2 regions of the Planomonospora algeriensis genome follow, and region 1 is predicted to be linked to the other one. Evidence: predicted binding sites of a transcription regulator. Region 1 holds the regulator's gene; the other holds the start of a gene.

Evidence for each region. Region 1 encodes HrcA, which represses chaperone genes, less so after heat shock. Its sites were predicted from a motif close to TTGGCACTCTCNNNNNGAGAGTGCCAA; they were not measured.
Region 2: the regulator HrcA is predicted to act here: its motif matches at 1,751-1,777, upstream of groL (chaperonin GroEL).

What each region holds. Positions count from the first base shown of each region.
Region 1 covers NZ_CDRNDK010000001.1:21,789-26,198, forward strand. Annotated here, with positions in the region: gene ACWJ6R_RS00090 (DUF3097 domain-containing protein) at 207-1,022, opposite strand; gene ACWJ6R_RS00095 (hypothetical protein) at 1,084-1,821, opposite strand; gene hrcA (heat-inducible transcriptional repressor HrcA) at 2,010-3,023, shown strand; gene dnaJ (molecular chaperone DnaJ) at 3,036-4,181, shown strand; gene ACWJ6R_RS00110 (16S rRNA (uracil(1498)-N(3))-methyltransferase) at 4,178-4,410, shown strand, end outside.
Region 2 covers NZ_CDRNDK010000073.1:6,132-10,541, reverse strand. Annotated here, with positions in the region: partial or broken gene thrC (threonine synthase) at 1-607, shown strand, start outside; gene ACWJ6R_RS10925 (MoaD/ThiS family protein) at 631-906, shown strand; gene ACWJ6R_RS10920 (cold-shock protein) at 1,244-1,444, shown strand; gene groL (chaperonin GroEL) at 1,888-3,516, shown strand; gene ACWJ6R_RS10910 (GNAT family N-acetyltransferase) at 3,729-4,148, opposite strand; gene ACWJ6R_RS10905 (HelD family protein) at 4,184-4,410, opposite strand, start outside.

The DNA of each region.
Region 1 (4,410 bases):
GGCCGGGTGCCGCCTGGCCGTACGGGTCGTAGGGCGGGGGCTGGGGTCCGGGGTGGCCGCCGCCGTGGGCGCCGTGGCCGTACGGCGAGGCGGGAGGCGGCTGGTGGCCGTATCCCTCACCGGGCCGGGTGCGGTCGTCTCCTTCGGCCCCGTAGCGGGGCTCGCCGGGGTTCTCGCTCATGGACCCTCCTGGTGGGTCTTCGGGATCAGCCGGCCTCGTCGGGGGCCGTCACGAAGTCGATCAGCTCCTCGACCGGGCCGAGCAGCTCCGGCTCGAGGTCAGCATATGTCCCGACCGCCCCGAGGATCCGGCGCCAGGCGTCACCGGGTTCCAGGTTCCAGCCCAGGGCGGCGACGACGCCCTCCTTCCACGGCAGGCCGCGGGGCACGGACGGCCAGGCGGGGATGCCGAGCGCCGACGGCTTGACCGCTTGCCAGACGTCCACGAAGGGGTGGCCGACGACCAGCACGTGCGGGGAGGCGACCCGCTCGGCGATCCGGCTCTCCTTCGACCCGGCGACCAGGTGGTCGACGAGCACGCCCAGCCGGCGGCCCGGGCCGGGCGAGAACTCCTCGACGATCGCGGGCAGGTGGTCGACGCCCTCGAGGTACTCCACGACCACGCCCTCGACCCGCAGGTCGTGGCCCCAGACCCGCTCGACGAGCGCGGCGTCGTGCACGCCCTCGACGTAGATCCGGCTCTCCCGGGCGACGCGGGCGCGCAGCCCCTCCACCGCGATGGAGCCGGAGGCGCTGCGCCGGGGGGCCTTCGGAGCGGAGACGGGCCGCACCAGGGTGACGACCCGGCCCTCCAGCAGGAACGCGGCGGGCTCCAGCGGGAACACCCGCCGCCGCCCGAACCGGTCCTCCAGCGTGACGGCCTCCTTGTCGCAGGCGACCACCGCGCCGCAGAAGCCGCCCTCGGCGTCCTCCACGACGAGGTCGGGCTCCGCCGGGACCTGCGGGATCGTCCCCCTGCCCGGCCGCCGCCAGTCGCCCGCCAGCACGTCGCGCTCGTACATCGCCCCTCCTGCGTCCGTGTCGACGCATGGGACGCTAGCAGCGGACGGGGCGGGGCCGCGATCACCCGCGGTAGGGGCCGGTCGGTCCCCACACGGGGGCCGGGGCGGCCGCGAGCTTGCGGGCGCGGCTCCGCTTCACCAGCACCACGATGGTCACGACGATGGCGAGCAGGACGCCGAGGCCCGGGATCAGGAACAGGGCCACGACGCCGCCCACGAGGGCGTCGGCGGCCAGTTCGCGGCCCACGCCGAAGCGGGCCTGGCCCCCGTCCTCGACGGAGCAGGCGAGCTTGTACTCGCCCGCCTGGTCGACGCCGATCCGGAAGGCCAGCTCCCAGGGGATCCCGTCGCTGCCGGTGACGGTCGTCTGCACGAGCGAGTTCTCCAGCCGGCCCTGGGTCCCCTCCTGGAAACCGCACTGGAACTTGGTCCCCTGGGCCGCGGAGACGTAGAGGGCGGGGCTCTCGGCCGGGTCCAGCTCGACGGTGAAGACCTCGCCCGGTCCGTAGGAGGCCGGGGGCGCGGCGTCGTTGGCGAAGCTGAGGATGCCGCCGACGGAGATCGCGATGCCGGCGATCACGGAGACCACCGCGAGCAGCCAGGCGCCGACGATCCAGCCGACGCTCGGTCCCGCCTTCGCCTTCGGGGGCGGTGCCTGCGGGGCGCCGTAGCCGGGCGGGGCGTAGCCGTAGGAGGGGGCGCCGCCGTACGGCTGGGCGGCGGGGTGCTGCGCGGGGTTCTGGGGGGTGCCGGAAGGGGGGACGAAACCACCGGAGGGGTTTCCGAAATCGTGGGACATAAGACAAGTGTGGAGGTTGTCGCTTGTATCCGAATAGCAGTTGACTTGACGACCATGCGGACCCCGGTTGCGGACCGCGTCATCCCACCCTGCGGGCGGGAGCCGTACACTGGCACTCGGGAACACCGAGTGCCAGATCCGGTGTTCCCCGTTCGGGCGCGCAGGGTGCAGGCAGGGAGGTGAGCACGTTGGTCGATGACCGCAAGCTCGCGGTGCTTCGCGCCATCGTCGAGGACTTCGTGTCCACCAACGAACCGGTGGGCTCCAAGGCTCTGGTCGAGCGGCACAACCTGGGGGTGTCGCCCGCGACGATCCGCAACGACATGGCGGTGCTGGAGGAGCAGGGCTACATCGCCCAGCCGCACACCAGCGCCGGGCGGGTGCCCACGGACAAGGGCTACCGGCTGTTCGTCGACCGGCTCTCCCAGGTCAAGCCGCTGTCGGGGGCCGAGCGCCGGGCCATCGAGACGTTCCTGGCGGGCGCGGTGGACATCGACGACGTGGTGACGCGCACCGTGCGGCTGCTGGCGCAGCTCACCCGGCAGGTCGCCGTGGTGCAGTACCCGTCGCTGACCAGCTCCACGGTCCGGCACGTCGAACTGGTCCCGCTGAGCGAGCGCCGCCTGATGTTCGTGCTCATCACCAACACCGGCCGGGTCGAGCAGCGCGTGGTCGAACTGCCCGACGTGGTGGACGAGGGCCGGGTCGCGCACCTGCGCGCCGTGCTCAACGCCTGCCTGGACGGCTGCGGGCTCACCAGCGTCCCGGACAAGGTCGCCGACCTGCCCGAGCGGCTGCCGGCCGAGGACCGGCCGCTGGCGGCCACGGTCCTGTCGGTGCTCCTGGAGTCCCTGGTGGAGCGCCAGGAGGAGAAGATCGTCTTTGCGGGGGCCGCCAACCTCGCGGGGGCCGACTTCACCGTCGGCCTGCGCGACGTGCTGGAGGCGCTGGAGGAGCAGGTCGTGCTGATGCGCCTGCTCGGCGAGACCTCCGACCCGTCCACACTGACCGTGCGGATCGGTTCGGAGAACCCCTACACCGGACTGCAGGGGACGTCGATCGTCGCCGCCGGATACGGTTCGGGGGACAAGCAACTGGCCCGGCTCGGTGTGCTGGGACCGACACGAATGGACTACCCGGTCACGATGGGCGCGGTGCGCGCGGTGGCACGCTACGTCAGCCAGATCCTGGCTGCATCCTAAGAGGTCGACTAAGTGGCTAAGAGTGACTACTACGGCACCCTCGGGGTGCGCCGTGACGCCAGTGCGGAAGAGATCAAGAAGGCTTACCGCAGGCTGGCCCGTGAGCTGCACCCTGACGTGAACCCCGATCCCGCGACCCAGGAGCGGTTCAAGGAGATCACCCAGGCCTACGAGGTGCTGTCAGACCCGGGCAAACGGCAGATGTACGACCTGGGCGGCGACCCGTTCGGCGGGGCCGGCGGAGGCGCGGGTGCCGGCGGCTTCGGCGCGGGCTTCCCGTTCAGCGACATCATGGACGCCTTCTTCGGCACGGCCGCCGGGGGCGGCGGACGCGGCCCCCGCTCCCGGGCCCGCCGGGGGCGCAACGCCACCATCCGGGTCGAGCTCGACCTGAGCGAGTCGGCCTTCGGCACCACCCGCGAGCTGACCGTCGACACCGCCGTGCTCTGCGAGGTCTGCACCGGCTCCGGGGCCGCGGCCGGCACCCACCCCGACACCTGCGACATGTGCAACGGCCGGGGAGAGGTGTCCCAGGTCACCCGCTCCTTCCTGGGCCAGGTCATGACCTCCCGCCCCTGCCCCCAGTGCGGCGGGTTCGGCTCGATCATCCGCCACCCCTGCCAGGAGTGCTCCGGCGACGGCAGGGTCCGCACCCGGCGCACCATCAAGGTCCGCATCCCGGCCGGAGTGGAGGACGGCACCCACATCCAGCTCGCCGGCGAGGGCGAGATCGGTCCCGGCGGCGGCCCGCCCGGCGACCTGTTCCTGGAGATCGTCGAGCGCCCGCACGAGATCTTCGAACGGCGCGGCGACGACCTGCACTGCACCGTGCAGATCCCGATGACGGCGGCCGCGCTCGGCACGATCCTGACCGTGGAGACCCTCGACGGCGCCGAGGAGATCGACGTGCGGCCCGGGACCCAGTCCGGGCAGACCATCTCCCTGTACGGCAGGGGCGTCCAGCGCCTCAACGAGACCGGCCGCGGCGACCTGCTGATCCACGTGAACGTGGAGACGCCGTCCCGCCTCGACCCGGCCCAGGAGGAACTGCTGAAGGAACTGGCCCGGCTCCGCGGCGAGGAGCGGCCCCCCGGCAAGTTCGCCCCCGGCCAGCAGGGCTTCTTCTCGCGCCTGCGGGACGCGTTCAACGGCCGATGACCGCTCCCGTCTTCCTGGCGGACCCCGCGGACCTGGCCCTGCCCGAGTTCACGTTCGGCGGGCCGGAGGGACGCCACGCCGCGGCCGTACGGCGGCTGCGGGAGGGCGAGCGGCTCGACCTGACCGACGGGGCCGGCGCCGTGGCCGAGTGCGTGGTCCTGGCCTCGGGCAAGGACTCCCTCCGGGTGGAGGTGCTGCGCCGCTACGAGGTGCCCGAGCCCCGGCCGCG
Region 2 (4,410 bases), on a different contig from region 1:
CCCGTACTACGCGGAGGGCTCCAAGACGCTGGCCTACGAGATCGCCGAGCAGCTCGGCTGGCGGCTCCCCGATCAGATCATCGTCCCGGTGGCCTCCGGCTCCCAGCTGACGAAGATCGACAAGGGGTTCAAGGAGCTGGTCGCCCTCGGCCTCGTCGAGGACCGGCCGTACAAGATCTTCGCCGCGCAGGCCGAGGGCTGCTCGCCCGTCTCCGCGGCCTACAAGGCCGGCCACGATGTGATCCGCCCGGTCAAGCCGGACACCATCGCCAAGTCGCTGGCGATCGGCAACCCGGCCGACGGTCCGTACGTCCTGGACATCGCCCGGCGCACCGGCGGCGCGGTGGAGGACGTCACGGACGCCGAGATCGTCGACGCGATCAGGCTGCTGGCCCGGACCGAGGGCGTCTTCGCCGAGACCGCGGGCGGCGTCACCGTCGGCGTGCTCCGCAAACTGGTCGCCGAGGGCAGGCTCGACCCCGACGCCGAGACGGTCGTCCTCAACACCGGGGAGGGGCTCAAGACCCTCGACGCGGTGGCCGACCACGCCCGGCCCGCCGCGGTCATCCGGCCGTCCCTTGACGCATTCCGTGCCGCCCTCGCCTGAGAACTCCTGAAAGGTACTGGATTATGAGCGTTTCTGTGCGGATTCCGACGATTCTTCGCACGTACACCAATGGCGCCGCCGAGGTGAGCGGAGAGGGGGCGACCCTGCGGGAGGTTCTGGAGAAGCTCGACGCGGACTTCCCCGGCATCGGCGCCCGGATCCTCGATGAAACGGGCAAGATCCGACGTTTTGTCAACGTTTATGTGGGAGAAGAGGACGTCCGTTTCGCGGACAACCTCGACACCGCCACGCCGTCCGGGGTCCAGGTCTCCGTCATCCCGGCGGTCGCCGGGGGCTGATCCCCTCGGGCCGTCCAGGCCGCTCCGGGCGCCTCTGGCGCCTCCACGACACCCGTACGCCGCTCCGGCCGCGTGCGGGTGTCGTGCTTTGTGGCGCCCGTTCATATCTGAGGCGTGAGGAAATAATGCAATATTGAACCAAGCGGTACAGGGCAAAAGCTTGTTCTCCCACCAAAGGTGCCAGTAAACGGATGATTAGTGGATTGACTCTGTTGCCCTACGGTGTCCCACAGGTATGGTCGAGGACGATCGATGTGGGCGAGGGCTTCGCCGCGGAGATCGAAGGCTTCGCGAGTGGAATGGGCGTGGTCTTCAAGGCCGGTAAGAGGAGTCGGAAGTGGCGCAGGGCACCGTCAAATGGTTCAACGCGGACAAGGGCTACGGCTTCATCGCGGTAGACGGTGGTAAGGATGTTTTCGTCCATTACTCCGCGATCCTGATGGACGGCTATCGTGCGCTCGAGCAAGGCCAGCGGGTCGAGTTCGAGATCACTCAGGGGCAGAAGGGCCCGCAGGCGGAGGCCGTCCGGACCGTCTGAGGCGGTCGGCCGGCGGATTCGCCGGAGACGGCCGGGACTCCCGCGGCAGTGCGGTCCGCGCGGATCCCCCACATGTCGGCCCGGCCCGCCGGATGCTCCGGAGGGCCGGGCCTTCGCGTTCCCGCGCCCGGCCCGTCCGGTGTCGGGTCCGTCCGAGGTGCCGTCCCGCGTGACGGGCGGCCGGAGTGCCGGTGCGAGGGGCCGTCCGCTTGGGCTCCGGTCCCGGGCCGGCGTCTTCGCCCTGGGCGGAGCCCAGCTCAGGGCGGCGTAGCTTGCACTCGACAGGGTAGAGTGCTAAACAGTTCGTTGGCACTCTCTGTTTGAGAGTGCCAACCCTGGATCGAGACGATGGGACCCGCCGAACGGAGTCGCGGGTCCACATGCCGTCGCGGGCGTCGGCTCGATCCGGTGCACGCCACCCTGTGTTTGGGAGGTCTAGCCGTATGGCAGCCAAGATGATCGCGTTTGACGAGGACGCCCGGCGCGGTCTCGAGCGTGGTATGAACCAGCTCGCGGACGCCGTGAAGGTGACCCTCGGCCCCAAGGGCCGTAACGTCGTTCTGGAGAAGAAGTGGGGCGCCCCCACGATCACCAACGACGGTGTCTCCATCGCCAAGGAGATCGAGCTCGAGGACCCGTGGGAGAAGATCGGGGCCGAGCTCGTCAAGGAAGTCGCCAAGAAGACCGACGACGTCGCGGGTGACGGCACCACCACCGCCACCGTGCTCGCCCAGGCGCTGGTCCGCGAGGGCCTGCGCAACGTCGCCGCCGGCGCCAACCCGATGGCCCTGAAGAAGGGCATCGAGGCCGCCGTCGAGCGCGTCTCGGAGGAGCTCTCCAAGCTGGCCAAGGACGTGGAGACGAAGGCGCAGATCGCCTCCACGGCCTCCATCTCCGCGGGCGACCCGCAGATCGGCGAGATGATCGCCGAGGCGATGGACAAGGTCGGCAAGGAAGGCGTCATCACCGTCGAGGAGAGCAACACCTTCGGCCTGGAGCTCGAGCTCACCGAGGGCATGCGCTTCGACAAGGGTTACATCTCGCCCTACTTCGTGACCGACCCGGAGCGTATGGAGGCCGTCCTCGACGACCCGTACATCCTCGTCGTCAACTCCAAGGTCTCCGCCAACAAGGACCTGCTCCCGGTCCTCGACAAGGTCGTGCAGGCCGGCAAGCCGCTGCTGATCATCGCCGAGGACGTCGAGGGCGAGGCCCTGGCCACCCTGGTCGTCAACAAGATCCGCGGCCTGTTCCGCTCGGTCGCCGTCAAGGCCCCGGGCTTCGGTGACCGCCGCAAGGCGATGCTGGGCGACATCGGCGTCCTGACCGGCGCCCAGGTCATCAGCGAGGACCTCGGCCTCAAGCTCGAGTCCACCGCGCTGGAGCAGCTCGGCCGCGCCCGCCAGGTCATCATCACCAAGGACGAGACCACCATCGTCGACGGTGCCGGTGACGCCGAGCAGATCGCCGGCCGGGTCAACCAGATCCGCGCCGAGATCGAGAACACCGACTCCGACTACGACCGCGAGAAGCTCCAGGAGCGCCTCGCCAAGCTGGCCGGCGGCGTCGCCGTCATCAAGGCCGGCGCGGCGACCGAGGTCGAGCTCAAGGAGCGCAAGCACCGCATCGAGGACGCCGTGCGCAACGCCAAGGCGGCCGTCGAGGAGGGCATCGTCCCCGGCGGTGGCGTGGCGCTGCTGCAGGCCGGCGCCAAGGCGTTCGACAAGCTCGAGCTGCTCGGTGACGAGGCCACCGGCGCCGCGATCGTCCGCAAGGCGCTCGAGGAGCCGCTGAAGCAGATCGCCGTCAACGCCGGCCTCGAGGGCGGCGTCGTGGTGGAGAAGGTGCGCAACCTCACCCCGGGTGAGGGCCTGAACGCCGCCACCGGCGACTACGTCAACATGTTCGAGTCGGGCATCATCGACCCGGCCAAGGTGACCCGTTCCGCGCTGCAGAACGCGGCGTCCATCGCGGCGCTGTTCCTCACCACCGAGGCCGTCATCGCTGAGAAGCCCGAGAAGAACCCCGCTCCGGCCGGCGGCATGCCGGGCGGCGGCGACATGGACTTCTAGTCCGGCGCCTGCTCGAAGAAGAGGCCGGTCCCGCACGGGACCGGCCCTTTCCTTTTCCCGCCCCTTCCCGCACGTCCCGGCTTGCGTTCCGCACGGCTCGGTCTGAGTCCCGTGCGCCCGGCTCGCGTCCCGCGATCCGCCAGGGGCGGACCGGGCCCGCGCCGGGGGCGGACCGGGGCAGGGCAGGGGACGGGCCGGAGACCCGGGCGAGGTCACGTCAGAGGCTTGACCCAGCGAGCCCACTGCGGCTGGGGTGCGTAGCCGGCGGCGCTCCAGGCGTGGTGGGCGAGCTCGTTGTCGTGCAGGACCATCGCGTCGGCCCGGAAGGCACCGAACGCCGCGAAGCGCTCCTCGGCCGCCCGGATCAGCGCGCTCCCGACGCCCTGCCGCCGCCGGGCGGGAGCCACCGCCAGCCGGTAGAGATGGGCCCGCCAGCCGTCCCACCCCGCGATCAGCGTGCCGGCCGTCTCCCCGTCCACCTCGGCGATGAGCACGGCCTCGGGGTCGCGCTCGATGAGCGCCGTGACCTTGGCCGGGTCGTCGTGCCGGTCCGTCCCCTCCGCGGCCACGCGCCAGAAGGCCAGCAGCGCCTCCACGTCCTCGATCCGCCCGTACCGGATGGTCACGTCCATGGCCGGGAAGTTACCAGCCCCGGTGAGGTCGCCGGTCAGCCGGTCAGCTGGGGCGGCAGATCCCTGGCGTGCAGCACCGTCAGGGACGTGACCGCGCGGGTCAGCACCACGTACAGCCTGGCCAGGCCCCGGGGTTCGGCCTCCACGATGTCGGCCGGCTCGACCACGATGACGTGGTCGTACTCCAGGCCCTTGGCCAGGCCGGCGGGCACGACCAGGAGGCGGTGCTCCTCGACGGAGTCGGGAGCCAGCACACGGTGGT